3 regions of the Streptomyces sp. NPDC047017 genome follow, and region 1 is predicted to be linked to each of the others. Evidence: riboswitches for the same ligand, from Rfam matches in the RefSeq annotation. Region 1 holds a riboswitch; each other region holds the start of a gene.

Region 1 (10,285 bases):
CGCCGGTCAGGTCGTGCCCGGCGGCGAAGATGTGGCAGGTGTCCAGGCACACGCCCAGTCTCGGGTGGGCGTCCAGTGCCTCGAAGTACGGCCCGAAGTCCCAGGTCCGCGAGCACAGCGAGGCGCCCTGCCCCGCCGTCGACTCCAGCAGCAGGAACGGGTCGTCGTCGTGGGTCAGCTCGTCCAGCAGCGGCAGCATGTGCTCGCGTACCTGCTGGAGCGCCACGGACCGGTCCCGGCCCCCGGTCGCGCTGCCGGTGTGCACCACCACGCCCAGCGCGCCGATGTCCCGCGCCCGCCGCAGCGAGTGCCGCAGCGACGCGACGGACCGCTCCACGGTCGCCTCGGTGTGCGAGCCGAAGTTGATCAGGTAGGGGGCGTGGACGTACGCCGGGGCGGACTGCTCGGCGCAGGCCGCGCGGAACGCCTCGTCCTGCCGCCCGTTGCCGGCGGGCGTGGCCCAGCCGCGCGGATTGGCGACGAAGACCTGCACGGCCTCGGCCGCCAGCTCACGGGCGTAGGCGAGGCCCGTGGAGTGGAGTCCGCCGGCGACGGGGACATGGCCGCCGACCGGATTGCGGACACGGCCCGGTGCGGGGGAGGAGGCGGGGGACTGCTGGCTGCTCACCCGTTCAGGGTGTCATGCGGGCGGCGGGCACCGGGGCGCGGGCCGCCGTGATCCCCCTCTCGTGCGCCGGGCCGGTCCGGCTCACCGGATGGTGAGCGTGATCGTCGAGCCCTTGGGCGCCCGGTCGCCGCCCTTCACCGACTGCTTCTTGACGGTGTCGCCGAACAGCCCGAGCAGCCCGCGGTCCTCGTCGGACTTGAAACCGGCGTCCCGCAGGGCCTTCTCCGCGTCGTCGACGCTGTCCCCGGTCACGTCCGGCACCTCGACCAGCTCCGGGCCCTTGGACAGCGTCAGCGTGACCGTGTCGCCCTCGGCGGCCTGCGCGCCGGACGGCGGGGTCTGCCGGGCCACCTGGCCCTTGTCGAACTCGGAGTTCACCTGGGCGGGGGCGATCTCCACCTTCAGGCCCGCGTCCGACAGGTCGGAGCGCGCCTCGTCCGGGTCCTCGCCGGTGACGTCCGGCACGTCCACCGGGCGGCCCTTGCTGACGACGAGCGCGACGGCCGAACCGGCGTGCCGGTCGGTGCCCGTCTTCGGATCGGTGCTGATCACGGAGCCCTTGGCGACGTCCTGGCTGAACGCCCGGCTCACCATGCCCGGCTCCAGGCCGTCCTTCTTCAGCGCCCGCTGCGCCTCCCCCAGCGGACGGCCCTTGAGGTCCGGCACCCGCACGGTCTCGGGGCCGTCCGAGAGGGTGAGCGTCACCGAGCCGTTGCTGCGGATGCGGGCACCGGCCGCGGGGTCGGTGCTGAGGACCGTGCCCCGGCGGACCGTGTCGCTGTAGGCGTGCCGGACGCCCTTGACGTCCAGGCCGGCCGCGTCCAGCCGGTCCCGGGCCTGCGCCTCCGTCTTGGACAGCAGCGGCGGGACCTTGGTGAACTGACCGGAGTTGATGTACCACACACCGCCACCGACGCCCAGGACCAGCAGCACGGCGGCGACCAGGGTCAGCAGGCCGCGCCGGGCGCGGCGGCCGGTGCGGCGCCGCGGCGCGGGCGCCGGGGGCGTCTCCAGGCGGCTGGTGCGGTGCAGGGCCGCCGCCGCGCCGGTCCCGTCGTCCTCGTCGACGGGCAGCGGGCGGGGCACCGTCAGCGCGCGCGGGATCACGCTGGTGCGGTCCTCGGCGTTGTCGTGGCCCGCGGTGAGCGCCTGCGGCGGTACCGCGTCCAGCTGCCGCGGGCCGAGCGCCGCCCGGGCCTCGCGGACCCGCGCGAGCAGCGCCACCGCGTCGGACGGACGCGCCTCCGGGGTGCGCGCGGCGGCCGCCGCGACCAGTTCGTCCAGTTCGTGGGGGAGCCCGGGCACCAGGGCGGAGGGTGCGGGCACGTCCTCGTGCAGGTGCTGGTAGAGCACCTGGGCGGTGCTCTCGCCCTGGCGCGGCCGGGAGCCGGTCAGCATCTCGTACAGCACGACACCGCACGCGTACACGTCGACCCGAGGGTCCGCGGTGCCCTGCTCGATCTGCTCGGGCGCCAGGTAGGACACCGTGCCGAGCACCGCGCCGCTGGTGTGGGTGACCGTGTTCACGGCCCGTACCAGCCCGAAGTCGGCGACCTTCACCCGGCCGTCGTCCCCTATCAGCACGTTCTCCGGCTTCATGTCCCGGTGCACGAAGCCCGCGCGGTGCGCCGCGCCGAGCGCGGCGAGGACCGGCTCCAGGATGTCCAGCGCGGCCCGCGGCTGCAGCGCCCCGCGCTCGCGCAGCACGTCGCGCAGGGTGCACCCGGCGACGTACTCCATGGCCAGGTAGACGTACGACCCGTCGGTGCCCTGGTCGAAGACCTGCACCACGTTGGGGTGGTCCAGGCGGGCGGCCGACTTGGCCTCCCGGATGAACCGCTCGACGAAGGAGCCGTCGGCCGCGAGCGCCGGGTGCATCACCTTGAGCGCGAGGACGCGGTCCAGGCGGGTGTCCAGGGCCCGGTAGACCGTGGCCATCCCGCCGACGGCGATCCGCGCGTCGACGCGATAGCGGCCGTCGAGCACCTGCCCGACGAGAGGGTCCTTGAGGGTCGTATCCACGCAGCGAGTCTACGAGCAGCCACGGACACCCATGCCGCCGCGCGGGGCTCCACGGCGGTACTGAAGCCGTCCTGTGACGCTTCCCACGTACGTCCCGTCCGCCTCAGAACGCCGGCCGCTCCGGGTCCAGCGCGGCCAGGCCCTCGGCGGGCGAGGACGCCTGGGCGAAGTGCCGCCGGGGGATGCGGCCCGCGAGCCGGGCCAGCCGGCCCGCCGTCACCGCGTGCCGCATGGCCTCGGCCATCATCGCCGGCTCCTGCGCGCGCGTGACCGCCGAGGCGAGCATCACTCCCGCGCAGCCCAGCTCCATGGCCAGCGCCACGTCCGAGGCGGTGCCGGCGCCCGCGTCCAGGATCACCGGCACGCGCGCGTGCTCGACGATCAGCTGGAAGTTGTGCGGGTTGCGGATGCCGAGCCCGGACCCGATCGGCGAGCCCAGCGGCATGATCGCCGCGCAGCCCACGTCCTCCAGTTTCCGTGCGAGGACCGGGTCGTCGTTGGTGTAGGGCAGCACCGTGAAGCCGTCGTCGACCAGGGTCTCGGCCGCGTCGAGCAGCTCGATCGGGTCCGGCAGCAGGGTCCGCTCGTCGGCGATGACCTCCAGCTTGACCAGATCGGTGCCCAGGGCCTCGCGGGCCAGGCGGGCGGTCAGCACCGCCTCGCCCGCGGTGAAGCAGCCGGCCGTGTTGGGCAGCACCCGGACGCCCAGCCGCTCCAGCACGGAGAGCACCGAGCCGTGCACCGAGGGGTCCATCCGGCGCATCGCCACCGTGGTCAGCTCGGTGCCGGAGGCCACCAGGGCCCGTTCCAGCACCTCCAGGCTGGGTGCCCCGCCCGTGCCCATGATCAGCCGGGACGTGAAGGGCGCACCGCCGAGGACGAAGGGATCGTCGGCCATGGTCAGCCTCCTTGGACGGCGGTGAGGATCTCGACGCGGTCGCCCTCGGCCAGGGCCGTGGACGGCCACTGCGCGCGCGGGACGACGGTCTCGTTCAGGGCGGCGGCCACCCCGGAGGGCGCCGCGGTCAGCGTCCGTACGACGGTGTCGAGCGGTGTGCCGGACGCGACCTCGCGCCGCTCGCCGTTGACGGAGATGTTCATGCGGGCTGCTCCGTGAGTGCGACGGCGGCGAAGCGCCGCGGGGTGAAGGGGCGCGCCTCCTCGGGCAGCTCGCCCGTGGTCAGCACCTGCGCCATGACGTCCCCGGTGACGGGGGTGAGCAGCACGCCGTTGCGGTGGTGGCCGGTGGCCACCAGCAGTCCGTCCAGGTCGGTCGGGCCGAGCAGCGGCGCGTTGTCCGGGGAGCAGGGCCGCAGCCCGGCCCGGGTCTCGGTAAGCGGCAGCTCGGTGATCCCGGGCACCAGCTCGTGCGCGTCGCGCAGCAGCTCGTACACCCCGCCCGCGGTCACCGTGGTGTCCCAGCCCAGCTCCTCGCTGGTGGCCCCGACCACCAGCTCGCCGCTGAGCCGCGGCACCAGGTAGAGGTGGCCGCCGCGCACCACGGCCCGCACGGTGCGGCTCAGGAACGGCGCGTACCGCTTCGGCACGGTCAGCCGCAGCACCTGCCCCTTCACCGGCCGCACCGGCGGCAGCAGCGCGTCCGGCACCCCCGCCAGCCGCCCGCTCAGGCTGCCGGCGGCCAGCACCACCTGCCGCGCGCCGAGCGCCGTGCCGTCGCGCAGCACACAGCCCGCGGCCCGGTCCCCGGTCACGGTGAGCCGGTCGGCCCAGGCGCGGTGGAAGACCACGCCGGTGCGCTCGCAGGCCGCCACCAGCGCGGCGGCCAGCCGGCGCGGGTCGATCTGGTGGTCGCCGTCCACCCGCAGCCCGCCGCGCACGCCCGGCGCGAGCATCGGCTCCAGGCGCCGGCACTCCCGCCCGGACAGCCACTCCGACTCAAGGCCCGAACGCTGCTGGAGGGCGTGCAGCTCCCGCAGGTGGGCGCGGTCGTCGGCGTCCAGGGCCACGGCCAGCGTGCCGCACCTGCGGTAGCCGAGGTCGTGCCCGGTCAGCTCGGCCAGCTCGGCCGCGAAGTCGGGGTAGCGGCGGGCCGAGGCCAGATTGAGGCCGAGCAAAGTCTGCTCGCCGTAGTGCAGCTCCGTGACGGCGGCCAGCATCCCGGCCGCCACCTGCGCGGCCCCGCCGCCCGGCTCCGGGTCGACCACGGCCGTGGCCAGCCCGCGCTGGGCGGCGCGCCAGGCCGTCACGAGCCCGATGATCCCGCCCCCGATCACGAGGACGTCTGACGAACGTGACAACGACATGGGCGTCCAGCCCCTCCCTTCGCCGGCATGACCCGGATCAGGTTCGTACGGTCGGAGGCCGCCAGCCTCCCTCTCAGCCCGGTGCGTCCGGGCTCCCGCGAGTGCTTGTACGGTGGCCACCCTAGCTCGCAGAGCCCTGACCCGGTAAGGGAGCCCGCTGATGCCGCGCTCGCTGGACGGCCTCGTCCTCGCCCCCGTCGCCGACCAGGCCCCGGGCCAGGTCGGCACCCGCACCCGGTTCGCCTACCACGAGCGGGACGGCGAGATCTGGGCCGAGTACGCGGGCGGCGACGTCGTGCGCGGCCATCTGGTGGGGACCCGGGAGGGCGACCGGCTCGACTTCCGCTACGTCCAGCTCAAGCGGGACGGCACGACGGCCGGCGGGCACTGCGTCTCCACGGTGGTCGAACTGGCGGACGGCCGGCTGCGGCTGGAGGAGACCTGGGAGTGGGAGTCGCAGCCGGGCAGCGGCACCAGCGTGGTGGAGGAGGTCCGCCGGCGGCCCGCTGCGCAGCGGGCCCGCTAGCGGAGTCGCTGTGCAGCAGGTCACCTGGCACGCCCCCTGCCTGGCGAAACGTCAGGTGACTATGGTGATCGGATGGGTGAGCAGACGCAGGGACAGGGCACGGCACAACCGCGGCGCGTGGTCGTCGTCGGCGCGGGCATGGCCGGCGTGCGGACCGCGGTCGCCCTGCGCGAGCAGGGCTACACCGGCACCGTCACACTGATCGGCGCCGAACCCCACCAGCCCTACGACCGGCCGCCGCTGTCCAAGGCCGTGCTGCTCGGCAAGGCCGAGGGCTCCGCCTTCGACGTCGACTTCGAGGGGCTCGGCCTGGAGCTGCGGCTCGGCTGCGAGGCACTGGCCGTCCGCGCCGACGCCCACGTCCTGGACACCTCCGAGGGACCGGTGCCCTACGACGTCCTGGTCCTGGCCACCGGCGCCGAACCGGTCCGCGTCCCCGGCACCGAGGACGTCCCCGGCGTCCACCTGCTGCGCACCCTCGACGACGCGGCGCGGCTGCGGCCGGTCCTCGCCGGGCAGCACGACGTCGTGGTGGTCGGCGCCGGCTGGATCGGCGCCGAGTTCGCCACCGCCGCCCGCGAGGCCGGCTGCGCGGTGACCGTGGTGGAGGCCGCGGACCGGCCGCTGGCGGGCGCGCTGCCCGCCGAGGTGGCCGCGCCGATGGCCGCCTGGTACGCCGACAGCGGCACCGAACTGCGCACCCGCGCGCGCGTGGCCCGCATCGAGCCCGGCGCGGTGATCCTCGACGACGGCTCCCGGCTGCCCGCCGGCGCGGTCGTCGTCGGCATCGGCGCGCGGCCCGCCACCGCCTGGCTGGCCGGCTCCGGCGTCCAGCTGGGCGACCAGGGCGAGGTGCTCGCCGACGACCGCCTGCGCACCTCCGTGCCGGACGTGTACGCGGTCGGCGACTGCGCCTCCTTCCCCTCCGGCCGCTACGGCGAGCGCCTGCTGGTCCACCACTGGGACAACGCCCTCCAGGGCCCGCGCACGGTCGCCGCCGACCTGCTCGGCCTGACCCCGGCCGTCTACGATCCGGTGCCCTACTTCTGGTCGGAGCAGTTCGGCCGCTTCGTGCAGTACGCCGGCCATCACACCGGCGCCGACCGGCTGCTGTGGCGCGGCGAGCCGGACGGACCGGCGTGGACGGTGTGCTGGCTGCGCGAGGGCCGGCTCGTCGCCCTGTTGGCGGTCGGCCGGCCGCGCGATCTGGCCCAGGGCCGGCGGCTGATCGAGGCGGGCACGCCGATGGACGCCGCGCTGCTCGCGGACCCGGCGAGGCCGCTGAAGGCGGCCACCGCGTAGCCCTCCCGGGCGCTGCGCGCCCGGCCGGTCGGACGGGGCCGGTTTCCGACTGTCAGTGGCAGATGGCACGCTTGTCCCGTGACCGAGATTGACGCGAAGACCGATGCGCTCGTACCCGCCTGGCTGACCCTCCCCGACATCGCCGAGATGCTCGATGTCGAGGTGACGCGGGTGCGGCAGCTGGTCAAGGAGGGCCAGCTCATCGCCGTACGCCGTGGTGAGAACCGCGCGCTGCAGGTACCCGCCGCCTTCATCGACGGGGACAAGGTGGTCAAGGGCCTGACCGGGACCCTGACGCTCCTGCGGGACGACGGCTTCACGGTCGAAGAGATGATCGAATGGCTCTTCACCCCCGACCCGACCCTGCCCGGCACCCCCGCGCAGGCCCTGAGCGAGAATCGCGGCACGGAGGTGAAGCGCCGGGCCCAGGCACTCGCCGTCTGACCCCGCCCGCCCGCACTCCGACCGAAACAGAACGACCCGTCCGCGTACGGGCCGGGGCTTGGGCAAGGCCCGGCCCGTACGACACTGGGCCCCGGCCCGGCCCGTACGACACTGGGCCGCGGCCCGGCCCGTACGACACTGGGCCGCGGCCCGGCCCGGCCCGTACGCCACCGACACACCGTCTACCGCCACCCGGGGGGACCCACGCATGTCCGACACCGCAGCCGCCGCCCGCGACCGGCTCGCCGACGCGCGCCTGTACCTGTGCACGGACGCCCGCCGGGACCGCGGCGACCTGCCCGAGTTCCTCGACGCGGTCCTGGCGGCCGGGGTCGACATCGTGCAACTGCGCGACAAGGGCATGGAGGCGGGCGAGGAGCTGGAGCACCTGGAGGTGTTCGCCGACGCCTGCGCCCGGCACGGCAGGCTGCTCGCGGTCAACGACCGCGCGGACGTCGCCCACGCCGCCGGCGCGGACGTGCTCCACCTCGGCCAGGGCGACCTGCCGGTGCCCGCCGCCCGCGCGATCCTCGGCGACGAGGTGCTGATCGGCCGCTCCACGCACGCCGAGTCCGAGGTTGCCGCGGCCGCCGCGCAGGACGGCGTGGACTACTTCTGCGCGGGCCCCTGCTGGCCCACCCCCACCAAGCCCGGCCGGCCCGCCCCCGGCCTGGATCTGGTGCGCTACACCGCCTCCCTGGGCACCGACCGCCCCTGGTTCGCCATCGGTGGCATCGACCTGGGCAACCTGGACGAGGTGCTGGCGGCCGGCGCCCGCCGGGTCGTCGTGGTCCGGGCGATCACCGAGGCCGACGACCCCGGCGCGGCGGCGGCCCGCATCGCCGGGCGGCTGCGGCAGGCGGCGGCCGGCTGAGATCTCCCGCCTCGCGGCCGGCCGGAGAACCGGCGGCCGGCCGGAGAGCCGGGGCCGGGTGGCGGCCCGGTGTCCGAGGGATGGACAACAAAGCGACAATCCGTGCAATTCACCGGCTCCCGGTTGGGGGACAGGGCCGCCCTGGATAACCTGCGAGCATGGCCCTCGGAACCGCATCCACCAGGACTGATCGCGCACGCACCGTGCGCGACATCCTCGCCGCCGGAGAGACGACGTATTCGTTCGAGTTCTCCGCCCCGAAGACGTCCAAGGGCGAGCGGAACCTGTGGAGCGCGCTGCGCAGGGTCGAGGCGGTCGCGCCGGACTTCGTCTCCGTGACCTACGGCGCGGGCGGTTCCACGCGCGCCGGCACGGTCAAGGAGACCCAGCAGATCGTCGCCGACACCACCCTCACCCCGGTCGCCCACCTCACCGCGGTCAACCACTCCGTCGCCGAACTGCGCAACATCATCGGCCAGTACGCCGACGCCGGCATCCGCAACATGCTCGCGGTGCGCGGCGACCCGCCCGGCGACCCGATGGGCGACTGGGTGCCGCATCCGCGCGGGCTGACCTACGCGGCCGAACTCGTCCGGCTCATCAAGGAGTCGGGTGACTTCTGCGTCGGCGTGGCCGCCTTCCCGGAGATGCACCCGCGCTCCGCCGGCTGGGACAGCGACGTCGCGCACTTCGTGGACAAGTGCCGCGCGGGCGCCGACTACGCCATCACGCAGATGTTCTTCCAGCCGGAGTCCTATCTGCGCCTGCGCGACCGCGTCGCCGCGGCCGGCTGCGACACCCCCGTCATCCCCGAGATCATGCCGGTCACCAGCCTCCGGCTCCTCGAACGGCTGCCCCAGCTCAGCAACGCCGCCATCCCGGATGTCCTGAAAGAACGGATCCTCTCCGCGAAGGACGATCCGGCGGCGGTACGCTCCATGGGGATCGAATTCGCCACGGAGTTCTGCGCGCGGCTGCTGGCCGAGGGAGTGCCCGGACTGCACTTCATCACGCTCAACAACTCCACGGCGACCCTGGAAATCTACGAGAACCTGGGTCCGCACCGGCCACCGCGGACCTAGACGGTCGCACCCGCGTACGACACACTGCGGAACGGCCACTGGGAGAGGGGCGTACATGGGCTGGGCGGTCCTCTACATCGCTTTCGGCGGCGTCGCGCTGTGGTTGCTCGGCGAGGTGCTGCTGCAGTACAAGGCGCGGCTGCGCTGGCGGCTGCTCGCCTTCGGCGGCTTCCTGTGCGTGGTGCTCGGGGTGCTCATCCCGTCCGTCCTGGTCATCGGCGCGGGCGCGATCGCCTTCGCGATCGGCCAGACCTATGTGACGCTCTCCTTCCGCCGCGGCTTCGCGGCGGGCTGGGCGGTCAGGAAGCCGTCCGCCGAGGAGCCCGCCAAGCGCCGCCGCGGCCGCGCCGACCGCAAGGCCCCGACCGGCGCGGACACCGGCCACCCGGCCCCGGACGCCACCGGCCCGGACGAGCACGCCGGGACGGACGGCACGAGGAACCCGGCGGGACCCGGCCTGCCGTACGGGCAGGACGACGACGAGCACGACGACGTCTTCGCCCCGGCCCGCCCCCTGGAGTCCGCGGCCGCCGATCCCACCACCGTGTACGAGCCGCTGCCGCTGCCCGACGACACCGGTTCCTACGGCGTCTACGGCGACTCGCCCCACCCGGCGGGCGCACCGGACCAGGGCCAGTACGCCCCCACCGCCCAGGGCACCGACCAGGGCTACGGGTACGACTACTCGGGCTACGGGCAGCAGGGCTACGGCTACGACGGCACCGGCCAGCAGCAGTACGCCGCCTACTCGGACCCGTACATCGGCACCCAGACCTACGACGGCGCCGCCTACGACACCGGCTACGGCCGGCAGGGCTACGCCGCCCAGGACCCGTACGCCACGGGCGGCCACCCGGACGGGACTCCGGCCGGCGGGGTGTGGGTCCCGCAGCAGCGCGCCGACGACCCGCACGGCGGCCGGCTCACACCGGAGCAGCAGCCCTACCCCTACCAGGGCGACGGGCACGACGGCGGCCATGGGCAGGGCGGTGGCCATGGGCAGGGCCAGGCGCAGCACGGCGCCGGCTTCGACGAGCAGTACCGTTTCTGAACCGGCCCGCGCGGCCCGCCGCCGGCCCGGCCGGGCTCACTGCGAGCCGCGGAACCGCGGTCCCTCCACGATGAGCCCGGCCACCAGCGCCC
Region 2 (10,285 bases), on a different contig from region 1:
GGTAGAAGCCCGAGCGGTACGTCTGTGTGCACCACAGCAGCCGGTGCACCGGGTCGAAGCACAACTCGTGCGGTTCGGCGAGGGTTTCCACCGCGCCCAGGTACTGGTCGGACGCGGCGTCGAAGAAGGAGACGGCCGCTGTGCTCTGGCTGACCACGGCCAGGACGTCACCTTCTCGGTCCGCTCGCGGAGACTCTCGCGGGGACTGTGGCATGGTGCGACTCCTTCCGGGAGGAGAGGGGGTCGGGGCGTGTCCGCTCCGTAGTTCCACTCTCCGGGCCGGCAAGCGCCAGGGCAATGCAAAGATTGACGAGGAGACCTTGCAGAAAATGCAAGGACGCAGGTGAGAAGGGGTGAGGTGGAGCAGGACGATGGATCTCAATCTGCTGAGGGCGCTGGACGTCCTCCTTCAGGAGAACAGCGTGACGCGGGCCGCCGAGCGGCTCGGGACCTCGCCTTCGACGACCAGCCGGATGCTGGCCCGGCTGCGCCGCGCGGTGGGGGACCCGCTGCTGGTCAGGGCCGGCCAGGAACTGGTACCGACCGCGCGGGCGCTGGAACTGCGCCAGGAGGTCGGCGCGTTGCTGCGGGGCTGCGACAACGTGCTGCGCCCCGGGGCCGGTTTCGACGCCGGGCACCTCCGGCGCACCTTCCGGGTGCAGACCACCGAAATCCTGGTGGCGGGGGTGGCCGGGGCCCTGATCGAGAGCATCCACGCGGAGGCCCCGGACGTGGACGTGGTGTTCCTGCCGGAGGCCGTGGAAGGCGGGGCGGCGCTGCGGCAGGGCGGGGTGGACGTCGAACTGGGCGTCCTGGACAACCTGGACCCGGAGATCCGGACCCGGCCGCTCAAACGGACGGCACTGGTCGGCGTCGCCCGCAGCGGCCATCCCCTCTTCCGCGGGCGCATCGACGCCCGCCGCCTCGCCGCCGCCGACCACATCGGCATCTCCCGGCTCGGCAAGCGCCTCGGTCCCCTGGACACCGCGCTCGCGGAACGCGGGCTGCGGCGCCGTACCGCCGTCGTGGTGCCCAGCCACACCAGCGCCATGATGCTCGCGAGCGACAGCGACCTCGTCGCCCTCACCGTGGCCGACTGGCTCCCCGGCACGATCGCGGCGCTGGGCCTGCGCACCTTCCCCATCCCCCTCGAACTCCCCTGCCTGGAGCTGGGGATGGCCTGGCACCCACGCAACTCGTCCGACCCGGGCCACCGCTGGTTCCGCGACCGGCTGGCCGCCGTGGTGGCCCCGGCTGAAGCCACCTGACCCGGAGCCGGGCCGGGGGGACGGCGTGGCGTCGGGCGGCATCGCCGGGGCGCCGGCGGTCACGCCAGCGGCTCAGTGCCGCCCGCGTGCGCGCAGTTCGCGCAGGAACGTCTCGGCCAGTTCCCGGGGGGCGAGCCGGGCGGGGTCGCGGCCGCTGAGCACCCAGAAGAAGGCGGGTCCGATCAGGAGGGCCGTGGCCTCGCCGACCGGGACCGGCCCGGCGCCTGCGCCTGCGCCGAGTACGCCCTCGATCACTGTGCGCGCGCTGTCACCCAGGACGTCCTTGGTGGCGAGGAGGTCCGCCACGGCGGGGTCGTGCTGCGCCTCCCCGAGCAGGGCCCGGTAGGCGGCGCCGGCCGGTGAGCGGGCGAGGAAGTCCACCAGTGCCGCCACATAGGCGGTGAGGTCGTCGACGGGCTCGCCGGTGGGCTCGACGGCGAGTTCCTGCTCCGCGTCCACCGCGCTGGCCTCGAAGAGGATCTCCGCCTTGGTCGACCACCAGCGGTAGACCGTCTGGCGGGACACACCGGCCCGCTCCGCGATGCCCTTCATCGTCATGGCCGCGTAGCCGACTTCGAGCAACTGGTCGTCGACCGCCCGCAGCACGGCCGTACGCGCCTGCTCACTGCGGGGACGCCCCACCTGTCCGTGCCGCCTCTCCATGGCGGCCACCATACATGGACAGCGTGTCTCGCAGAGCGGGCGTTCCGGTGCCGTTCCGTTGCATGCCCGCTGCTCAGAGGCGGTCTCCGCACCAGCGCGTCCGGGAAGACCGAGAGTCCGGGACCGCACCGGCGGACGGGCGGGCGGACGGCCGGTGCGGGCGGCCGGGCGGACGGCCGGTGCGGACGGACGGCCGGTGCGGACGGCCGGGCGGGCGGGCGGCCGGTGCGGGCGGTGCGGGCCCTCTCACCTGGCCGGGCTATCCTGGCGGCCGTACCTGGACACGGGGTGCCCCCGCGCGGGGGCTGAGATCACACCCGTCGAACCTGAACCAGTTAGGACTGGCGGAGGGATGTCACATGTCGTTGCCGTATGCCCATGGTGAAACGGCCGTCACCGACCCACGACACATCACGGCGTTCGACGGGCGCATGCCCTCGGCCCCCGGCGACCTGCGGGTGGAGGCGCGGGGCATCACGCCCGTGCCCGAGGACGCCCGCTACGGCGGCCCGGGGCGGCTGTTCACCGTCTGGTTCGCGCCCAACCTGACCATGACCGGCGTGTTCACCGGCACCGTCGGTGTCACGCTCGGGCTGGACTTCACGACCGCGCTGGCGGCGGTGGTGCTGGGCACCCTGCTGGGCGCGGTGCCCACCGCCTACCTGGGCACCTGGGGCAGCCGGACCGGCGCGGCGCAGCTGCCGCTGGCCCGGCTGGCCTTCGGCGGGTCGGTGGCCCTGCCGGGCGCCCTGCAATGGCTGTCGTCCATCGCCTGGGACGCGCTGATCGGCTTGTTCGGCGGGGACGCGCTGGCCCAGTTGTCCGGGTGGCCGTTCTGGGCGGGCGTCCTGGTGATGCTGGCCGCCCAGGGCGCCCTGGGCGTGCTCGGGTACGAGGCGATCCACCGCCTGCAGACGGTGATGACCTTCGCGCTCGCCGCCGCCTTCGTCCTGCTGGCGGTGAAACTGCTGCACGGCACGCACGCCGCGCAACCGGCCACCGCGCACGGCGCCGACCGGGCCGGCGCGTTCGTCCTGACCTGCACCGTCGCGCTGAGCCTCGCCCTGTCCTGGGCGCCGTACGCCAGTGATTTCAGCCGTTACCTGCCGCCCACCGCCTCACGCCGGCGCATGTTCTGGTGCACCCTGCTCGGCATCGGCGTGTCCTTCGTGGCGGTGCAGGCGCTCGGCCTGTGGGGGGCCGCCGAGTTCACCGACCAGACCGCCCACGGCGTCGACCGGCTCCTCGGCGGCGGTGTGCTCGGCACCTTCGGGCTGCTCGCGGTGGCGCTCGCGGCGCTGTGCAGCAACGCCATGAACGACTACAGCGGATCGCTGGCCCTGCAGACCATGGGCGTACGGCTGCCCCGCCCGGTGGCCGCCGCGTGCGCCGCGGTGCTCGGTTTCCCGCTGGTGCTGTGGATGCACGCGGCCGACACCACCGCCCGCTTCCAGAACGTGCTGCTGTTCGTCGGGTACTGGATCCCCGCGTTCGTCGCGATCGTGGTCGTCGACTGGGCCGCCCGGGCCCGGGTGCGCGGCGGCCGCCCCGTCGACCTGGCCGAGGAGGCGGCCCGCCCGCAGCCGTGGTGGCCCGCGCTCACCGCGTTCGTCGTCGCGTTCGCGGCGGCGGTGCCGTTCATGGACACCGGCCTGTACGTGGGCCCGGCCGCCCGCGCCCTGCACGGCGCCGACCTCGCCTACCCGGTGGCGTTCGCCGCCGCGCTGCTGGTCTACGCGCCGCTGCGGCTGCGGCGCGCGCACGACCACACCTGACGGTGACGGCCCCTGGCCGGGCGGGGCCGGCCCGGCTCACCCGGCCAGGTTCTTCTCGGTGCCGTCGGGCCGGACGTCGACGAGCTTGCCGTCGACGCCCTGCTCCTGGAACGCCTTGACCAGCGAGCCGAGGTCCTCGGAGTAGATGTTCCAGCTGTCGGTGTGGACGGCGACCACCTTGCGGGGGTTCAGCTCCTTCACCACCAGCGCCGCGTTCTTCGAGGTCAGGGTCAGCGGCGCGTTCTTCAGGATCGCCGGGGTGCGGGCGGCGCCGGCGAACAGGACGGCGGTGTCGATCGGCCCGATCTCCTTCTTGACCCGGTCGCCGACCTCCTTGGCCACCTTCACCGAGGCGTTGTCACCGGAGACGTAGACGGTGGGCACGCCCTTGCCGCTGAGCACGAACCCGGTGACCTCGCCGTCCGCGCCGCGGGACACCCCGTCGGGGCCGTGCAGGGCGGGCACCGCGGTGACCGTGATCGACCCGGTGGGCGTCTTCAGCTCCTGCTGCTGCCAGTTCGTCATGCCCGTGATGTGCGCGCCGAGCCGCTTGCGCGCGCCGGGCGTGGAGTACACCACCGGGATGTCCTTGAGCAGCTTGCGGCCGGAGTCGTCGAGGTTGTCGTCGTGCTGGTCGTGGGAGAGGAGTACGGCGTCGATCCGGCCGAGCTTGTCCACGCCGAACGCGGGGCCGTGCGTCTTCTCCAGCCCGCTCTTGTACTTCTTCGGCTCGTCGAAGGTCGGGTCGATCAGCAGACGCGCACCGCCGAGCTTCAGGATCGTGGTCGGCCCGCCGACGTGGATGGCGGTGAAGGCGGCGCCGGCGGCCTGGTCGGGGGCCGTGGACTTCGGCGCGGCGGCCGTGGACCGCGGCGCGCCGGACGCCTGCCGGGCGGCGCCGTCATCGCTGCCGCCGCCACCGCAGGCGGCGAGCAGGACCGCACCGGTGGCGGTCGCGGCGACGGCGGCGCAGGCACGGTGGAACGTCGGACGGTTCATCGGGGACACCAGCTCTCTCGCTACCAACAGGACGTATTCGACGCTAACATAATTGGTTAGTGTCGTTAACACTGTTCCCGGCACCGCCCCCTGACTTCACGCACCTTTCCGGACAAAAACCGGCCGCCCTCGTTAGCGCTGCTATCGTGGCGACCATGTCGACGGCACGAGAGCGCATTCTGGACGCCACCTCGGAACTGCTCGCCACCAAGGACGCGCTGGCGATCTCGACCCGGGCGATCTGCGACCGGGCCAAGGTCGGCATGCCCGAGATCTACCGGCAGTTCGGCGACAAGCAGGGACTGCTCACCGCGGCCGCCGATCTCGGTTTCGAACGCTTCCTGGCCAACAAGCGGCGCAACCCGTCCACCGGCGATCCGGTGGCGGACCTGCGCACGGCCTGGGACAGCCATGTCTCGTTCGCGCTCCGCAACCCCCATCTCTACCGGCTGATGTTCACCCCCACAGGGGACGCGAAGCCGCAGGGGATCAAGGAGGCGCAGGCCCTCCTGCGCGCGGCCGTGCAGCGCTGCCGTGCCGCCGGGCGGCTGCGCACCGCCCCCGAACTGGCCTGTCAGTCGATCCTCTCCGCCAACGTGGGCGTCTGTCTGATGGCGCTGTCGTTCCCGGAGCTGTTCGGGAATCTCGACGTCTCCCAGTCCGTGCGCGACGCCGTCATCGGCAAGGTCACCGGCGACGAGGGCGAGGACACCCGCATCGGCCCCGCCACCGTCCTCGCCCAGGCACTCGTCGACACCCTCACCGGAGCGGCCCCGGTCGACGCGGCCACCCTCGACCGCCTCACCGGAGCACTCGGGCCCGGGACCTCGCGGGCGGAACCCGGGGACGGCGACGTACCTCCGTCGGAGTGATACCGCATTCTGGCCGATTCTCTACGGTCGACCCCGTCGGCGCAGGTCAGAGGCGGTCCGCAGGAGCCTCCGAGCCGCCTCGCCTGACATTTTCTCCCCAACCGAGTTTTTAGCTAGAGCTAAAGGTGGCATCCTTGAAGTACGGCAACAGCGGTTGCCGGCACCAGACTTGGGGGTGAGCACGTGAGCATCTTCGCTCGCGGCGAGAACGGGACGGACCTTGCGGGAGCGCAGCTGGCGCGGCAGGCCACGGCGTCATTGGCCGGCCTGTTGGCGGGGTTGGGCAAGTCGCGGTCTGATCTGGCCAAGGCGATGGGCGTCAGTCCGGGTCGGGTCAGTCAGATCATGTCCGGGGACGCCAATGTGACGGTCCGTACGCTGGCCGCCGCGGCGGAGGCGCTCGGGGCCGGTGTGGAGATCAGATTCTATGCCACTCCGGAGAGCGCGCCGAGTCCCCAGCCGTTGCGCGGGAGCGGACTCCCCTCACGCCTGTGAGTCCTGTCCCCGCCTTTGACAGCGCGGTGTCTTTTGACAGCGCGGTGCGCTAACCACGGGCGCGCCACCGGCTGAACCAGCCCCGCTGGGTGGGCACGCCGGCACTGCGATAGGTGTCCTCGGGTACCAACTTGGCCCGCAGGGCCTCGATCTCGGGCTGTTCCGACCGCCGGCCGTGCAGGTAGGCGATGAGCAGCAGGTGCACGCACTGGGTGCGGGCCTCCTCCAGGCTTCTGCGGCATTCGAAGCGTTCGTGCGCGGTGGGCTCGGGGGCCAGCCAGCGTGTCCGGCAGTTCTCGTCGATCATGGTCTGTACGTCCAGGGCCGCGTCGATCGCCTTCTCCGCGGCGTCGTAGGTGGCGTTGACCGCTTTGACGACCGCGCCCAACTGGTGGCGTTCGAGCAGGTACTGCCGGACGCCATGGGCCAAAAGCCGCAGCTGGGTCGACTCCCGCACCCCCTCCAGCGCCGCGTCGCACCAGGTGAGGCCATCTGTCCGCATCCGGTACTCCAGGCGCTCCATGAGCCAGGCGATGCCCAGGGTCATGAACTTGACGTACGGCTGGGTGGTCTCGTCCTGTTTCTTGCGGGGGATGGCCGCGGCGCCGGTGGCGAACCCGGCCGCCGCCGGCGGCAGCGCGGCCAGGTGCGGCAGGAGCAGGCCGGTGCCGATGGCCACCGCGCACATCAGCGCCAGCACGCTGCACGCCAGGGCCGTGGACCGGCGGCTGCCCAGCAGCCTGCCCTTGCCGTGGAAGTGGCGCAGCAGCCCGAACCAGGAGACCCCCGCGCAGACGACGGCCGGTAACACGAAGTGGGTCCACCAGCTCTGTTGGTACCAGCTCATCAACGATCCCGGGCCCTCTTCCCCAGCGCGTCCGCGTCCAGCCCTCGCACCGCAGCCCTGCACGCGTGAGACTACGGCGAGTGAGGGTGATGATGTCACCAACCGAGCGGTGACGGCCCGGGTTGGCGGAGTATCGGCCACGCCACCTGCCGGATCAGGCCAGAACTCGACGCCCACGCCCCGGGAGGGCCGGCCAGGCACCGGCCAGGTCCTCGAAGCGGTTGGTTTCGGGGCCGGGTGGCCGGGTGGGGGCGGTGGTGGTGGTCAGCCTGTGGGCAGGCCGGTCCGGCGGTGTTCCAGGGTGGAGCGCAGCCGTGCGAGGGCCTGGGCGGCAGGCGGCCCGGTGGAGGCGCCGAGGGCGTCTCCGATCAGCTCGGTGAGCGCCTCGGTGAACGTGGCCTCCGCCGCCTCGGCGAGCCGCACGCCGTCATCGGTCAGGGCCAGCAGCGACGAGCGGCGATCCGCCGGATTGGGCCGCCGTGTCACCCAGCCCAGCTTCTCCAGTCGGTCGACGCCCTTGCTGGTCGCGCCGATCCCGATGGCGAACTCACCGGCGATGTCCGCCACCCGGCACCCGGGACGGTCGCGCACGAAGCGCAGGAACTCGAACTGCGAGGTGACGATCCCGTGCCCCTCGCGGAGCCGGTCGTTCAGGGCGTTGTAGAGGCGCGTCTCGCAGCGGACGAGATCGGCGAAGAAGGCGGGGAGGTCGACCGGGTCGCAGGGACCGGGCGAGCCGGGAGCGCCCGGAGATTTATATGCCATGGCATATAGTGTATCGGCATGCATGTTCCGCGCGTCCCCCGGGGCGCGGGACCGGCCACGAACGGACCACGAACAGCAGGGAGACGGCGATGAGCAGGGAACAGCGTGCGAGGATCGACGCGATGCTGCGGCAGCGGCCACGGCCCGAGGGGCCCCGGTCGGTGGCGGCGATCCGGGCGGGCTTCGCCGCGCTGATGGCCGGGATGATCGTCCCGGCCGGGCTCCGCACCCGGGCCACGGCGCTCGGCGGCCGGCCCGCTGTGCTGGTCGAGCCGGCCGAACACCCGCGCCCGGGCACGCTCCTGTACTTCCACGGCGGTTCCTACCTGTCCGGCTCGCCCGGGACGGCGATGGCCGTCACCGGGAATCTGGTGAGCAGGACCGGATTCAGGGCCCTGTCCCTGGACTACCGGCTCGCCCCCGAGCATCCGTTCCCGGCCGCGATCGACGACGCGGTGCGCGCCTACCGCGCTCTCCTCGACGACGGCGAGGACCCGTCGTCGATCGCGTTCGCCGGGGACTCCGCCGGCGGCGGCCTCACCGTCACCGCCTGCCTCGCCGCCCGGGACGCGGGCCTTCCCCTGCCCGCCGCGCTGGTGGCCTTCTCCCCCGGGCTCGACATGACCCGCAGCGGCGAGAGCATGCGCACCAAGGCGGACAGCGACCCGCTCTTCACCCGCGAGGGCATGGAGCACACCGGCGCGATGTACCTGGCGGGCCAGGACCCGCGCCAGCCCCTGCTCAGCCCCGCCGTCTGCGCCGACCTGGCCGGCTTCCCGCCGGTCCTCCTCCAGGCGGGCACCCACGAGATGCTCCTGGACGACTCCACGCGCCTGGCCGACCGGGCCAGGGCGGCCGGGGTGGACGTCATCCTCGACGTCACCGACGGCGTACCGCATGTGTTCCAGGCGTACGCCGGTGTGCTGGACGAGGCGGACGAGGCGCTGGACCGCGCGGCCCTCTTCCTCCGTCAGCGCGTCCGGGCCACCCCATAGGATTCCCCTATAGCGCCTGCTGACAATTGGTCTTTGCCCCTCCTCGTTTTCCGGATCTACCGTGAAAACCGATCGAATAGAAATCGAGAGGACGGACGACATGGCCACCATCGAGAACGCGACGGAAAAGCCGGAACTCGCGGGACAGCGCGCCCTGGTGACGGGCGGCACCCGGGGAATCGGGGCGGCCGTCGTGCGCGGGCTGCTGGACGCGGGCGCCGAGGTGCTCACCACCGCCAGGTCGGCGGCGAGCACGGCGCCGGAGGGGGCCGCCTTCGTCGCGGCCGACGTACGGACCCGGGCGGGAGCCGAGGCGCTGGCCACGGCCGCGCGGGAGACGCTCGGCGGGGTGGACATCCTCGTCCACAACGCGGGCGGGGCACAGCCGCACGCGTCCGCCGCGGCCATCCCCGACGAGGAGTGGCAGGACGCGCTGGACCTGAACTTCCTCGCGTCGGTACGCCTGGACGCACTGCTGACGCCGGGGATGCGGGAGCGGCGTTCGGGCCGGATCGTGCACGTCTCCTCGGCCGCGGTGCTCACTCCGATGGGACAGTTCCTGCACTACACCGCGGCGAAGGCGGCGCTGGAGAACTACAGCCGCGGACTGTCCCTGGAGCTGGCCCCGTTCGGGGTCCGGGTCAACACCGTGACCCCGGGCCGGGTCGCCACCCCCGGCGGCGAGGCGACGCGGGAGCAGTGGGCGCGCCTGAACGCCGCGCCGGGCCAGGTCAACGCCGACGACACCGTGCCGCTGGGACGCGAGGGCCGGCCCGAGGACATCGCGGACGCGGTGCTGTTCCTCGTGTCCGACCGGGCGAGCTGGCTGACCGGGAGCAGCCTCGTCGTGGACGGCGGTGAATTCCCCCGGGGTTGACGACATCGGGGAAATGGACGAGAAGTGGGCGCGGATTCCGGAACGCCTGTTTCTCTTCAGATATCAGACATCAGATATCTGGCATCTGGCATCTGGCATCTGGCGGGTGGCGGGTGGCGGGTGAATTCAGTCGGGCTCGGGCCAGTTCTCCTGGCGGAGGAGTTCGAGCAGCGCCGTCTCGGCGGGGCCCGCGCTCTGCCGGACCACGGCGATGACGGGCTGGGAGACCGCCGGGGACACCGGGCGGACGAGGTGCTCGTGGCCGTGGGGCACCGCGGAGGCGGGGACGAGGGTCACCCCGAGCCCGTTCGCGGCCCAGCGCACGGCCGTGGCCGTCTGGGACACCCGGGCGGCCGTGGCCGGGGTCAGGTCGTTGGCCCGCAGGACCTCCAGCAGTACGCCGTCGAGCGCGCTGTCGCGGTCGAACCGCACCCACGGCTCCCCTTCCAGATCGCGCAGCTCGACCCGGTCCGCGGCGAGCAGCCGGTGCCCGGCGCCCAGCACCACGACGAACTCCTCGTCGCCGAGGTGGTGGGCGTCGGCGGGGCTCCGCTCGCACGCCGCCATCAGGGCCAGGTCGAGCACGCCCCGGCGGCACAGCCGGTCCAGCTCGGCGGAGCTGGGCTCCTCGAAGACGGTGACCTCAAGCCGGGGGTAACGGCGCCGCAGCGCGGCCAGCGCACCCGGCAACTGGCGGGTGCCGAAACCCATCTGCGCCGCCACCACCAG
Region 3 (10,285 bases), on a different contig from region 1:
TTGGCCGCGAGGATGAAGTACGCCGACAGGATCGTGCCGATCGAGACCATCCAGATGCACGCCAGGTGGATCTTCTGGGGCAGCTTGTCCCAGCCGAAGATCCACAGGCCGATGAAGGTGGACTCGAAGAAGAAGGCGATCAGCGCCTCGAAGGCGAGCGGGGCGCCGAAGATGTCGCCGACGAAGCGTGAGTAGTCCGACCAGTTCATGCCGAACTGGAACTCCTGCACGATGCCGGTGACGACACCCATGGCGATGTTGATCAGGAAGAGCTTGCCCCAGAACTTGGTCGCTCTGAGGTACTTCTCCTTCTCCGTGCGCACCCAGGCGGTCTGCAGCCCGGCCGTCAGCGCGGCCAGCGAGATCGTCAGGGGAACGAACAGGAAGTGGTAGACGGTCGTGATGCCGAACTGCCAGCGCGCCAGTGTCTCCGGCGCCAAAGCCAGGTTCACGTCGTCACTCTCCTTACGTCGCCGGATCGGACGGCGGCGGTTTGCCCTGATGTGTCCTGCACAACAAGGCAACAATCGGACTCGCTTGTGAACGCGTTCACATTCACAAGCAATTATGACGTACCGATTCTCAGCCCGGCACCGGGGGGTCCCCCTTCGCCTTCGCGTCAGCCTCTTGGCAAGAACTTCAACAGCTTGTTGAATTGCGCGGCATGCAGATACGGATCTCCTGGCCCGCCGGCCAGCTCATCGCGCAGCTCGACGACACCCCCACCACCCGGGCCCTCGCCAAGGAACTGCCGCTCGTCTCCACCGCCCGCACCTGGGGCGAGGAGGTCTACTTCGACACCGGCGTCCCGGTTCCACGGGAAACCGACGCCCGGCAGGTCGTCGAGCCCGGCACGGTCGTCTTCTGGACCGACGGCGACGCGCTGGCCCTCCCCTACGGCCCCACGCCCATCTCGCAGGCCGACGAGTGCCGCCTCGCGAGCCCGTGCAACGTCCTGGGCCGGATCGACGGCGACCCCCGCCGCCTGGCGACGGTCCGCGACGGCGACCCCGTCCGCGTCGAGCCGGTGAACGACTGAGGGCCCGTCCGGCGGGCCGGGTCACGAAAAGACCACACCGCCGGACAGGCCCCGAAGGAGCGCGGAGGCCGCTCACCCCTCCTTGCGGAACACCTCCGCCGCCTTCAGGAAGATGTCGTTCGCCTCCGCCTCACCGACGGTCACCCGCACACCCTCACCCGGGAACGGCCGCACGACCACGCCCGCCTGCTGACAAGCCTGGGCGAAGGCGACCGTGCGCTCCCCCAGCCGCAGCCACACGAAGTTGGCCTGCGTCTCGGGCACCGTCCAGCCCTGCGCGCGCAGCGCGTCGACCACGCGCGTGCGCTCGCACACCAGCGAGCCGACCCGGCCGAGCAGCTCGTCCTCGGCGCGCAGCGAGGCGATCGCCGCCTCCTGCGCCAGCTGGCTCACGCCGAACGGCACCGCCGTCTTGCGCAGCGCCGCCGCCACCGGCTCATGGGCGATCGCGAAGCCCACCCGCAGCCCGGCCAGCCCGTACGCCTTGGAGAACGTGCGCAGCACACACACATTGGGCCGCTCGCGGTAGAGCATCGCGCCGTCAGGCACCTCGGGGTCGCGGATGAACTCGCGGTACGCCTCGTCCAGCACCACCAGCACATCGCCGGGCACCCGGTCGAGGAAGCGTTCCAGCTCGGCCCGCCGCACCACCGTGCCGGTGGGGTTGTTGGGGTTGCAGACGAAGATCAGGCGGGTGCGGTCGGTGATCGCGTCCGCCATCGCGTCCAGGTCGTGCACGTCGCCCGGCGTCAGCGGCACCTGCACCGAGGCCGCCCCGCTGATCTGGGTGATGATCGGGTACGCCTCGAAGGACCGCCAGGCGTAGACGACCTCGTCGCCGGGTCCGCTGGTGGCCTGGATCAGCTGCTGGGCGACGCCGACCGAGCCGGTGCCGGTGGCGATGTGCGCGGCGGGCACCCCGAACCGCTCGGCCAGTTCCTCGGTCAGCTCGGTGCACGCCATGTCCGGGTACCGGTTGAGGGAGGAGGCGGCGGCCGTCACCCGCTCCATGACACCGGGCAGCGGCGGGTAGGGGTTCTCGTTGGAGGACAGCTTGTACGCCACCGGGCCGCCGGCCGTGGCGGGCCTGCCGGGCTTGTAGCTGGGGACACCCTCCAGCTCGGCGCGCAGCTTCGGGTTGGTCTCGCTCACCGCAGTCCTCCTCGTGAACACCACCGTCTTCAATACTGCATACCTTATGAGGATTGAGCGCCGCTGCGTATGGGCCGGGAGCGATCGAACCGACGAGCACCGACCCCCTCGGACACTCCGGCATCCGGGGCATCACCGTACGAATCCGAACGAACAAGGGGGCGCGACTCACATATATCTACGCGCCGGTGGCTCGCGCCGTGGCGCGCATCCCCCGTGCAGGTGAGTTGAGACCTCTTCGAGACCTCGGGGGCTCGGCAGGCACGCGGGCGCCCCCACATCACCTCCTAGTGCTACATCACCTAACTAGCTTGATTTCTTAGGCAGTTGGACCCCTATGACCATGCAGAAACGTGCCTGTCAACGCGTGCATATGCGTCCGCACTACCCCACTGCGGGAGCCCTACTATCGGCTCGCCATGACAGCAGCAGGGAAGCATCAGGTGAGCCGCGCGGAAACCTCTCGTCGAGGCAGCCGGCCGAGCCGGGCGGGCATCAGAGACGTGGCCGCCGCCGCCGGGGTCTCCATCACAACCGTCTCCGACGCCCTCAACGGCAAGGGCCGGCTCCCGGACGCCACCCGCCGCCATGTCCGCGAGGTCGCCGACCGGCTGGGGTACCGCCCCTCGGCCGCCGCCCGAACCCTCCGTACCGGCAAGTCGGGCCTGATCGGCCTGACCGTCACCACGTACGGGGATGAACCTTTCACCTTCACCGAGTTCGCGTACTTCGCCGAGATGGCCAGGGCCGCCACCTCGGCCGCGCTCGCCCGCGGCTACGCGCTCGTCATCCTGCCCGCGACCTCGCGCCACGACGTGTGGTCGAACGTCGCCCTGGACGGCACGGTCGTCATCGACCCCTCCGACCAGGACCCGGTCGTCAGCGAGCTGGTCCGGCAGGGACTACCGGTGGTCAGCGACGGCCGCCCGGCCGGCGCGCTCCCGGTCACCGCCTGGGTCGACAACGACCACGAGGCCGCCGTCCTCGACATCCTCGACCACCTCGCCGAGGCCGGCGCCCGCCGCATCGGCCTGCTCACCGGCACCACGACGGACACGTACACCCATCTGTCGACCACCGCCTACCTGCGCTGGTGCGAGCGCGTCGGCCAGGACCCGGTGTACGAGGCCTATCCCGCCCACGACCCGTGCGCGGGCGCCGTCGCCGCCGACCGGCTGCTGGCCCGCCCCGACCGGCCGGACGCCGTCTACGGGCTGTTCGACCCGAACGGCACCGACCTGCTCGCCGCCGCCCGCCGCTACGGGCTGCGCGTCCCCGAGGACCTGCTGCTGGTGTGCTGCAGCGAGTCCACGGTGTACGCCAACACCGAGCCCCCCGTCACCACGCTCTCCCTTAAACCGCGCCGCATCGGCACGGCGGTGGTCCAGCTCCTCATCGACGCGATCGAGGGAGTCGACTCGGACCACCCGGTCGAGCAGGTCATACCGACCGAGCTGATCGTGCGCACGTCCTCGCAGCGGCGCCCGCCCCGCACGACCGTCAGCCCCCCGCGCTCACCCGAGGAACAGTAGCGACGGCCCGTCGTGCGACCGCCGAAGACTGCCCAATCGGGGCGAAAGCCGCGGTGAACCAGGGTCCCGTTCCGATTCACCACCCCTGGGTCATCACACGGCGCGATCCGCATTCCTATGATGGGCGCACGACACCGCGGGCCGCTGCGACCAGGCAGTCCGAAGCGGTGCAGAGGCGGCGCGATGGTGGAGGGGTCGATGACTCAGGGGGCCGGTCAGGGACCCGAGGTGGAGCGGACGGCGACGCTGCGCGACTTCCGGGTGCCCGCGTATGTGAACGAGGCCGGTCCGTACCCCGCCGGCCCGCCCTCCGCCCAGACGGTGCCACCACCTCTAGAGGAGGGCGGCCCGGCGGTGGACGAGGGCTATCCGGACGCGTACACGCCCACCCAGCGCGACCTGCCGGTCCTCCAGCGCGCGGACACGGTCCAGGTGGCCGTGGACCCGGCCCCCGCGCCCGTCCAGCAGCAGCCCCCGGCCGGTCCCGGCCCGCTGTACGTCGTCGGTGACGTGCACGGCTATATCGACCAGCTGGTCGCCGCGCTCCAGGAGCAGGGCCTGGTCGACGCGGCGGGCCAGTGGTGCGCGGGCACCGCACGGCTGTGGTTCCTCGGCGACTTCACCGACCGCGGCCCGGACGGCATCGGCGTCATCGATCTGGTGATGCGGCTGTCCGCCGAGGCGGCCGCGGCCGGCGGCTACTGCAAGGCGCTCATGGGCAACCACGAGCTGCTGCTGCTCGGCGCCAAGCGGTTCGGCGACACGCCGGTCAACTCCGGCGCGGGCACCGCCACCTTCCAGGCGGCCTGGCTGCTCAACGGCGGCCAGAAGTCCGACATGGACCGCCTCCAGGACCACCATTTGCAGTGGATGGCCCGCCTCGACGCGGTCGAGGAGGTCGACGGCTATCTGCTCGTGCACTCCGACACCACCGCCTATCTCGACTACGGCGACTCGATCGAGGCGGTCAACGACACCGTCCGCGAGACCCTCACGCGCAACGACGCGGACGAGTGCTGGGACCTGTTCCGCAAGTTCACCAAGCGCTTCTCCTTCCGCGACGAGGGCGGCGCCGACGCCGTGCGCTCGCTGCTCGATACGTACGGCGGCACCCGTATCGTTCACGGCCACAGCCCCATCCCGTACCTGCTGGGCGAGGTCGGCTCCGAGGAGGGCGACGAACCGGCGGCCCCGGTGGTGGAGGGACCGCACATCTACGCCGACGGACTGGCCATCGCCATGGACGGCGGTGTGACCATGGCCGGAAAGCTGCTGGTCCAGCAACTTCCCCTGGACGCCTGACCGTTCCCCGAGCAGGCTGGTGACGCCGGGCCCGCGCGCGGCTCCGCCGCCAATTTGTGAAAACCCCCTGTCACCGCGCGCCGTCGCGGCTCTACCATCGGCTTACCCGTAGCAGGCTCCCCTCCGTTTCTGCCCGACGGCTCGCCGCCGTGCGAGCCCCAAGCCCTACGGAGCATCGGGGGATGCACATGAACAGCGTTCCGCAGCACCTGCTGAGCGAGGACCGCCGGGAATTCGAGCGGATCCTCGATGAGGCGCTGCGCTCCGCCCCGTACCGTCCGGAACCGGCCGCGGTCGGACAGCGGCTCACCACCGAGCAACTGCGCACCATGGCACTCAGCGCGACCGCCCTGATCACGGCGGCCGCGGCGACCGAATACCAGCACTACGTCGAGGTCCGCGAGGAATCACGCCGCCCGGCGCCCGCCGTCCCGTCGGCCGCCCGCGACGCCACGCCGGACGGTACGGCCGGTGCGGCCGGTGCGGGGACGGAACCGGCCGCCGGCCCGGAGGAGACCGGCGGGGCCGACGGCGCGGGAGCGGCCGCCGTGGTCGCGGTCCTCGCCCCCGTCCTCGCCGGGATCGCGGCCGCTGTCTTCCTCCTCGTCGGCTACCTCCTGAAGTTGCTCGACCCGGCACCGGCGTTCGCGCGGACCCTGATCACCGCGGGCTGGGTGTTCGGCGCCGTGACCGCGGCCGCGATCCTCATCGCCGGCGGCGGACTGCTGGCCACCGCCCTGCGCAACCACCCGGCGCCCGGCACCGGTCCCTACGGCGCGCTCGGCGAGGAACTCGCCCGGGCCAGGGACGCCTGGCACAAGGCGCTGCTCGAACGCGGCATCCTGCCCTTCCTGCACGACGCGCTCGCCGCCCCGGGACCCGCCCCCGCGCACCGCGCGGACCCGGCGGCGCCCGACGGCCGCATCCCGCACCTCGGCTACGGCCGCCCCGGCTTCAGCAGCCCCGACGCCGGGGCCCCGGGCCCGCGCCCGAGCTTCTCCAGCCCCGACTTCAGCAGCCCGGACTTCGGGGGCCCGGACCACCGGCCGGAGTGAGCGGTCCACGCCCCCGTGCGGAAGCCGGACCTGACGGCCGGCGCCGAGCGCCCCCGCCCTGGAGGGGGGTCGCTCAGCGTGGGTCCGCCGGGCCGGTGATCAGTCGGCCAGCGGGAGGTACACCCGGTTCCCGCCGGCGGCGAACTCCTTCGACTTCCGCAGCATCCCCTCGGCGATCTCGTCGGGGGAGGCCCCCTCGGCCACCGTGCCGCCGAACCGCTCGTTGATGCTCTGACTGATCTTCATCGAGCAGAACTTCGGACCGCACATCGAGCAGAAGTGGGCCGTCTTGGCGGGCTCCGCCGGAAGCGTCTCGTCATGGAACTCCCGTGCCGTGTCCGGGTCGAGGGCCAGATTGAACTGGTCCTCCCACCGGAACTCGAAGCGGGCGTCGGACAGCGCGTCGTCCCACTCCTGCGCCCCGGGGTGGCCCTTGGCGAGGTCGGCCGCGTGGGCGGCGATCTTGTAGGTGATGACACCGGTCTTGACGTCGTCCCGGTCGGGCAGGCCCAGGTGCTCCTTGGGCGTGACGTAGCAGAGCATGGCCGTGCCCCACCAGGCGATCATCGCGGCACCGATGCCGGAGGTGATGTGGTCGTACGCCGGAGCGACGTCCGTGGTCAGCGGGCCGAGCGTATAGAACGGAGCCTCATCGCAGATCTCCTGCTGAAGGTCGATGTTCTCCTTGATCTTGTGCATCGGGACGTGCCCCGGGCCCTCGATCATGGTCTGTACGTGGAAACGCCTGGCGATCGTGTTGAGTTCCCCGAGCGTGCGCAACTCCGCGAACTGGGCGTCGTCGTTGGCGTCCGCGATCGAGCCGGGCCGGAGTCCGTCGCCGAGCGAGTACGTGACGTCATAGGCCGCGAGGATCTCGCACAGCTCCTCGAAGTGCTCGTAGAGGAACGACTCCTTGTGGTGCGCCAGACACCAGGCCGCCATGATCGAGCCGCCGCGCGAGACGATGCCGGTCTTGCGGTTCGCGGTGAGCGGCACGTACGCCAGGCGCACACCGGCGTGCACCGTCATGTAGTCCACACCCTGCTCGGCCTGCTCGACGACCGTGTCCTTGTAGATCTCCCAGGTCAGCTCCTCGGCCCTGCCGTCGACCTTCTCCAGTGCCTGGTAGAGCGGCACCGTGCCGATCGGGACGGGGGAGTTGCGCAGCACCCACTCGCGGGTGGTGTGGATGTTGCGGCCGGTGGAGAGGTCCATGACCGTGTCGGCGCCCCAGCGGGTGGCCCACGTCATCTTCTCGACCTCCTCCTCGATGGAGGAGGTGACCGCGGAGTTGCCGATGTTGGCGTTGACCTTCACCAGGAACCGCTTGCCGATGATCATCGGCTCGATCTCCGGGTGGTTGATGTTGGCCGGCAGCACCGCGCGGCCCGCGGCGATCTCCTCGCGGACCACCTCGGGGGACACGTTCTCCCGGACCGCCACGAACTCCATCTCCGGCGTGATCTCCCCGCGGCGCGCATAGGCGAGTTGCGTCACCGCCTGTCCGGCGCGGCCCCGGCGCGGCTGGCGCGGGCGGCCGGGGAACACCGCGTCGAGGTTGCGCAGGCCACCGCGCGGCGAGGTGTGCTTGATCCCGTCGTCCTCGGGGCGGACCGGACGGCCCGCGTACTCCTCGGTGTCGCCGCGGGCGATGATCCAGTTCTCCCGCAGCGGCGGCAGGCCCCGGCGGACATCGGTGTCGACGAGCGGATCGGTGTACGGGCCCGAGGTGTCGTACAGCGTGACCGACCGCCCGTTGGTGAGCTGCACCTGACGGACCGGCACCCGCAGGTCGGGGCGTGAGCCCTCGACGTACGCCTTGTGCCAGCCGATGGACTTCCCGGCCTCCTGGGACTGCTCGTCCCGGACGGAGACAGGCGTGCGTGCGTCCTTGTTGGTCATGAGACCTACTCCCTACGCCGGCATTACCCGGTAACAGGTTCGGCGGTCGACGCAGCGGTGTCCGTCTGTCGGCGTCTCCTGCGGAACGGCGTCCGTTCCACGTGAAACATCGCGAAGACGAAGGTCAGCGCCCTCTCAGCCCGGTGCTCCGAGCTCCCGCGTGTGCAAAGGTGCCTCCACGCTAGCGTCATCGGCGGTGGGATGAACAGTGGGCCTCCGCGGTTCTTGCGATGATCGGGCGGTGACCACCACACAGCAGTCCCCCGACCCGCCGCCCCGTCCCGGACGCGGGCGAGGCCACGGGAACGGCTCCGGACCCGGGCACGGCCATGGCCATGGACACAGCCACAGCCACGGGCCGGCCGCTCCCGTCTCGAAGCACCTTCGCCGGGTCATCGCCGCCGTGCTGATCCCGTTCGCCGCCGCGGTCGTCGTCGGACTCGTCGTCCTGTGGCCGGGCGGCGCCCCCGCCCACACCCGCACCGGCGTGGGCTTCGACCGCCAGACGCAGCAGGCCACGGTCACCCGGGTGACGGAGGTGAGCTGCACGTCGGTGAACGCCTCCGGCGGAGCGCCGGCCGACGCCACCCCGGCCGCCCCGGGTTCCGCCGGGCCGGCCCGGCCGTCCGGCACCTGCAAGAAGGCCACGGTCCGCGTCGGCACCGGCAAGGACAAGGGGCGCACCTTCACCGAGATCGTGCAGCCGGACCAGCCACGGCAGTTCCACCAGGGCGAGAAGCTCGTGGTCGCCTACGAGCCCTCCGCGCCGCGGGACCTGCAGTACTCCGTCTCCGACGTCGACCGCCGCTTCCCGATGGCGCTGCTGGCCGGGATCTTCGCCCTCGCCGTCGTGGTCGTCGGGCGGCTGCGGGGCGTCATGGCCCTGGTCGCGCTGGCGATCAGCTTCCTGGTGCTGGAGCTCTTCATCCTGCCCGCGGTGCTACAGGGCTCGAATCCGCTGGTCGTGGCGGTGGTCGGGGCGAGCGCCATCATGCTGATCGCGCTGTACCTGTGCCACGGCCTGTCCGCGCGCACCTCGGTGGCGGTGCTCGGCACGCTGATCTCCCTGGTGCTGATCGGCGTGCTGGGCTCGCTGTTCATCGGCTGGGCCGCGCTGACCGGCAACACCGACGACAACACCGGGCTGATCCATGGCCTGTATCCGTCGATCGACATGAGCGGTCTGCTGCTCGCCGGGGTGATCATCGGTTCGCTCGGTGTCCTCGACGATGTGACGGTGACGCAGACGTCCGCGGTCTGGGAGCTGCACGAGGCCAATCCGGCCATGGGCTGGCGCGGGCTGTACCGCGCGGGCATCCGCATCGGGCGCGACCACATCGCGTCCGTCGTCAACACCCTTGTCCTCGCCTACGCGGGCGCCGCGCTGCCGCTGCTGCTGCTCTTCTCCATCGCGCAGAGCAGTGTGGGCACCGTCGCCAACAGCGAGCTGGTGGCGGAGGAGATCGTGCGCACGCTGGTGGGCTCCATCGGCCTGGTCGCCTCGGTGCCGGTCACCACCGCTCTGGCGGCGCTCGTCGTCTCGGCCGACCGCGCCGGTGCGTCGGCGGCTCCGGGTCCTGGGGCTACGGGCCCGGCCGCCCCGGCTGCTCCGCTCGCGCCGACGCGCGGCAAGCGGGGCCGGCGCCGTAAGCGGTGAGCCGGCCGGCGCGCAGGGGAGCCTTCCGGCGCCGTGTGCGCGGGCGGCGTACGCGGTGAAGCGTCACGCCACCCCGTGCGCCCCGGTGCAGAAACGCTTCATCCTGCGCTCTGTTCTTCCGCGAGGATGCGGTCCAGGGCCTCGTCGAGGTGGGCGTCGAAGTCGGCCAGAGCGCCCTCCTGGCCGAGCGGCACCAGTTTGTCCGTACGGTCCAGGAACGCCACGAGGGGCGCGGTGGAGGAGCGGAACAGCGCCCGGTCACTGCCGACCTGAAGGCGGATCAGCACCTCGGCCAGGGAGTCGTCGGCGGCGGGAGCGATCCGCACATCGCCGTCCCCGCACGGCCGGCCCACCCCGTCGATCAGCAGCTCACGGCCGAAGGCCCAGGTGACGGGGGCGTCGCCGGGCAAGTGGAAGGTCAGCCGTACGGCGTAGGGATCACAGGTCTCGTACCGCAGTTCCACCGGAATGCGGAAGGAGAGCTCCTCGGAGACGAGAAAGCTCATCATGACCTCTGCCTGTACGGACTCGCGCATCGCTACCCCGTCATCTGCCGTCGACTGGCCGGGAATCACCCAGAAAATACTGGTGGCATCTTGCTGAACGTATATGGCAGATCACAAGGAGTGAGTTTTCAGATACTGAT

What was found. Region 1 has a riboswitch for thiamine pyrophosphate ahead of thiO (glycine oxidase ThiO). Riboswitches for the same ligand answer to the same signal wherever they lie in the genome.
Region 2: it holds a riboswitch for thiamine pyrophosphate, as region 1 does, so the genes downstream of both, ABZ858_RS26385 (cytosine permease) here and thiO (glycine oxidase ThiO) in region 1, are expected to answer to the same signal.
Region 3: it holds a riboswitch for thiamine pyrophosphate, as region 1 does, so the genes downstream of both, thiC (phosphomethylpyrimidine synthase ThiC) here and thiO (glycine oxidase ThiO) in region 1, are expected to answer to the same signal.

What each region holds. Positions count from the first base shown of each region.
Region 1 is NZ_JBEYVW010000001.1:406,857-417,141, forward strand. It holds gene ABZ858_RS02000 (deoxyribonuclease IV) at 1-628, opposite strand, end outside; gene pknB (Stk1 family PASTA domain-containing Ser/Thr kinase) at 710-2,650, opposite strand; gene ABZ858_RS02010 (thiazole synthase) at 2,754-3,548, opposite strand; gene thiS (sulfur carrier protein ThiS) at 3,551-3,751, opposite strand; gene thiO (glycine oxidase ThiO) at 3,748-4,914, opposite strand; TPP riboswitch at 4,912-5,023, opposite strand; gene ABZ858_RS02025 (hypothetical protein) at 5,075-5,440, shown strand; gene ABZ858_RS02030 (FAD-dependent oxidoreductase) at 5,513-6,742, shown strand; gene ABZ858_RS02035 (Rv2175c family DNA-binding protein) at 6,821-7,186, shown strand; gene thiE (thiamine phosphate synthase) at 7,395-8,060, shown strand; gene metF (methylenetetrahydrofolate reductase [NAD(P)H]) at 8,219-9,142, shown strand; gene ABZ858_RS02050 (hypothetical protein) at 9,198-10,193, shown strand; gene ABZ858_RS02055 (NAD(P)/FAD-dependent oxidoreductase) at 10,230-10,285, opposite strand, start outside.
Region 2 is NZ_JBEYVW010000017.1:35,348-45,632, reverse strand. It holds gene ABZ858_RS26400 (YncE family protein) at 1-157, opposite strand, end outside; gene ABZ858_RS26395 (LysR family transcriptional regulator) at 372-1,268, shown strand; gene ABZ858_RS26390 (TetR/AcrR family transcriptional regulator) at 1,341-1,931, opposite strand; TPP riboswitch at 2,206-2,301, shown strand; gene ABZ858_RS26385 (cytosine permease) at 2,291-3,706, shown strand; gene ABZ858_RS26380 (MBL fold metallo-hydrolase) at 3,743-4,705, opposite strand; gene ABZ858_RS26375 (TetR/AcrR family transcriptional regulator) at 4,861-5,577, shown strand; gene ABZ858_RS26370 (helix-turn-helix transcriptional regulator) at 5,761-6,072, shown strand; gene ABZ858_RS26365 (hypothetical protein) at 6,122-6,919, opposite strand; gene ABZ858_RS26360 (MarR family transcriptional regulator) at 7,184-7,684, opposite strand; gene ABZ858_RS26355 (alpha/beta hydrolase) at 7,774-8,679, shown strand; gene ABZ858_RS26350 (SDR family oxidoreductase) at 8,780-9,556, shown strand; gene ABZ858_RS26345 (LysR family transcriptional regulator) at 9,683-10,285, opposite strand, start outside.
Region 3 is NZ_JBEYVW010000023.1:76,149-86,433, forward strand. It holds gene ABZ858_RS31375 (cytochrome ubiquinol oxidase subunit I) at 1-452, opposite strand, end outside; gene ABZ858_RS31380 (cyclophilin-like fold protein) at 665-1,039, shown strand; gene hisC (histidinol-phosphate transaminase) at 1,112-2,191, opposite strand; gene ABZ858_RS31390 (LacI family DNA-binding transcriptional regulator) at 2,611-3,723, shown strand; gene ABZ858_RS31395 (metallophosphoesterase) at 3,922-5,025, shown strand; gene ABZ858_RS31400 (hypothetical protein) at 5,208-6,080, shown strand; gene thiC (phosphomethylpyrimidine synthase ThiC) at 6,180-7,982, opposite strand; TPP riboswitch at 7,975-8,152, opposite strand; gene ABZ858_RS31410 (YibE/F family protein) at 8,224-9,639, shown strand; gene ABZ858_RS31415 (SsgA family sporulation/cell division regulator) at 9,738-10,175, opposite strand; gene ABZ858_RS31420 (helix-turn-helix domain-containing protein) at 10,274-10,285, opposite strand, start outside.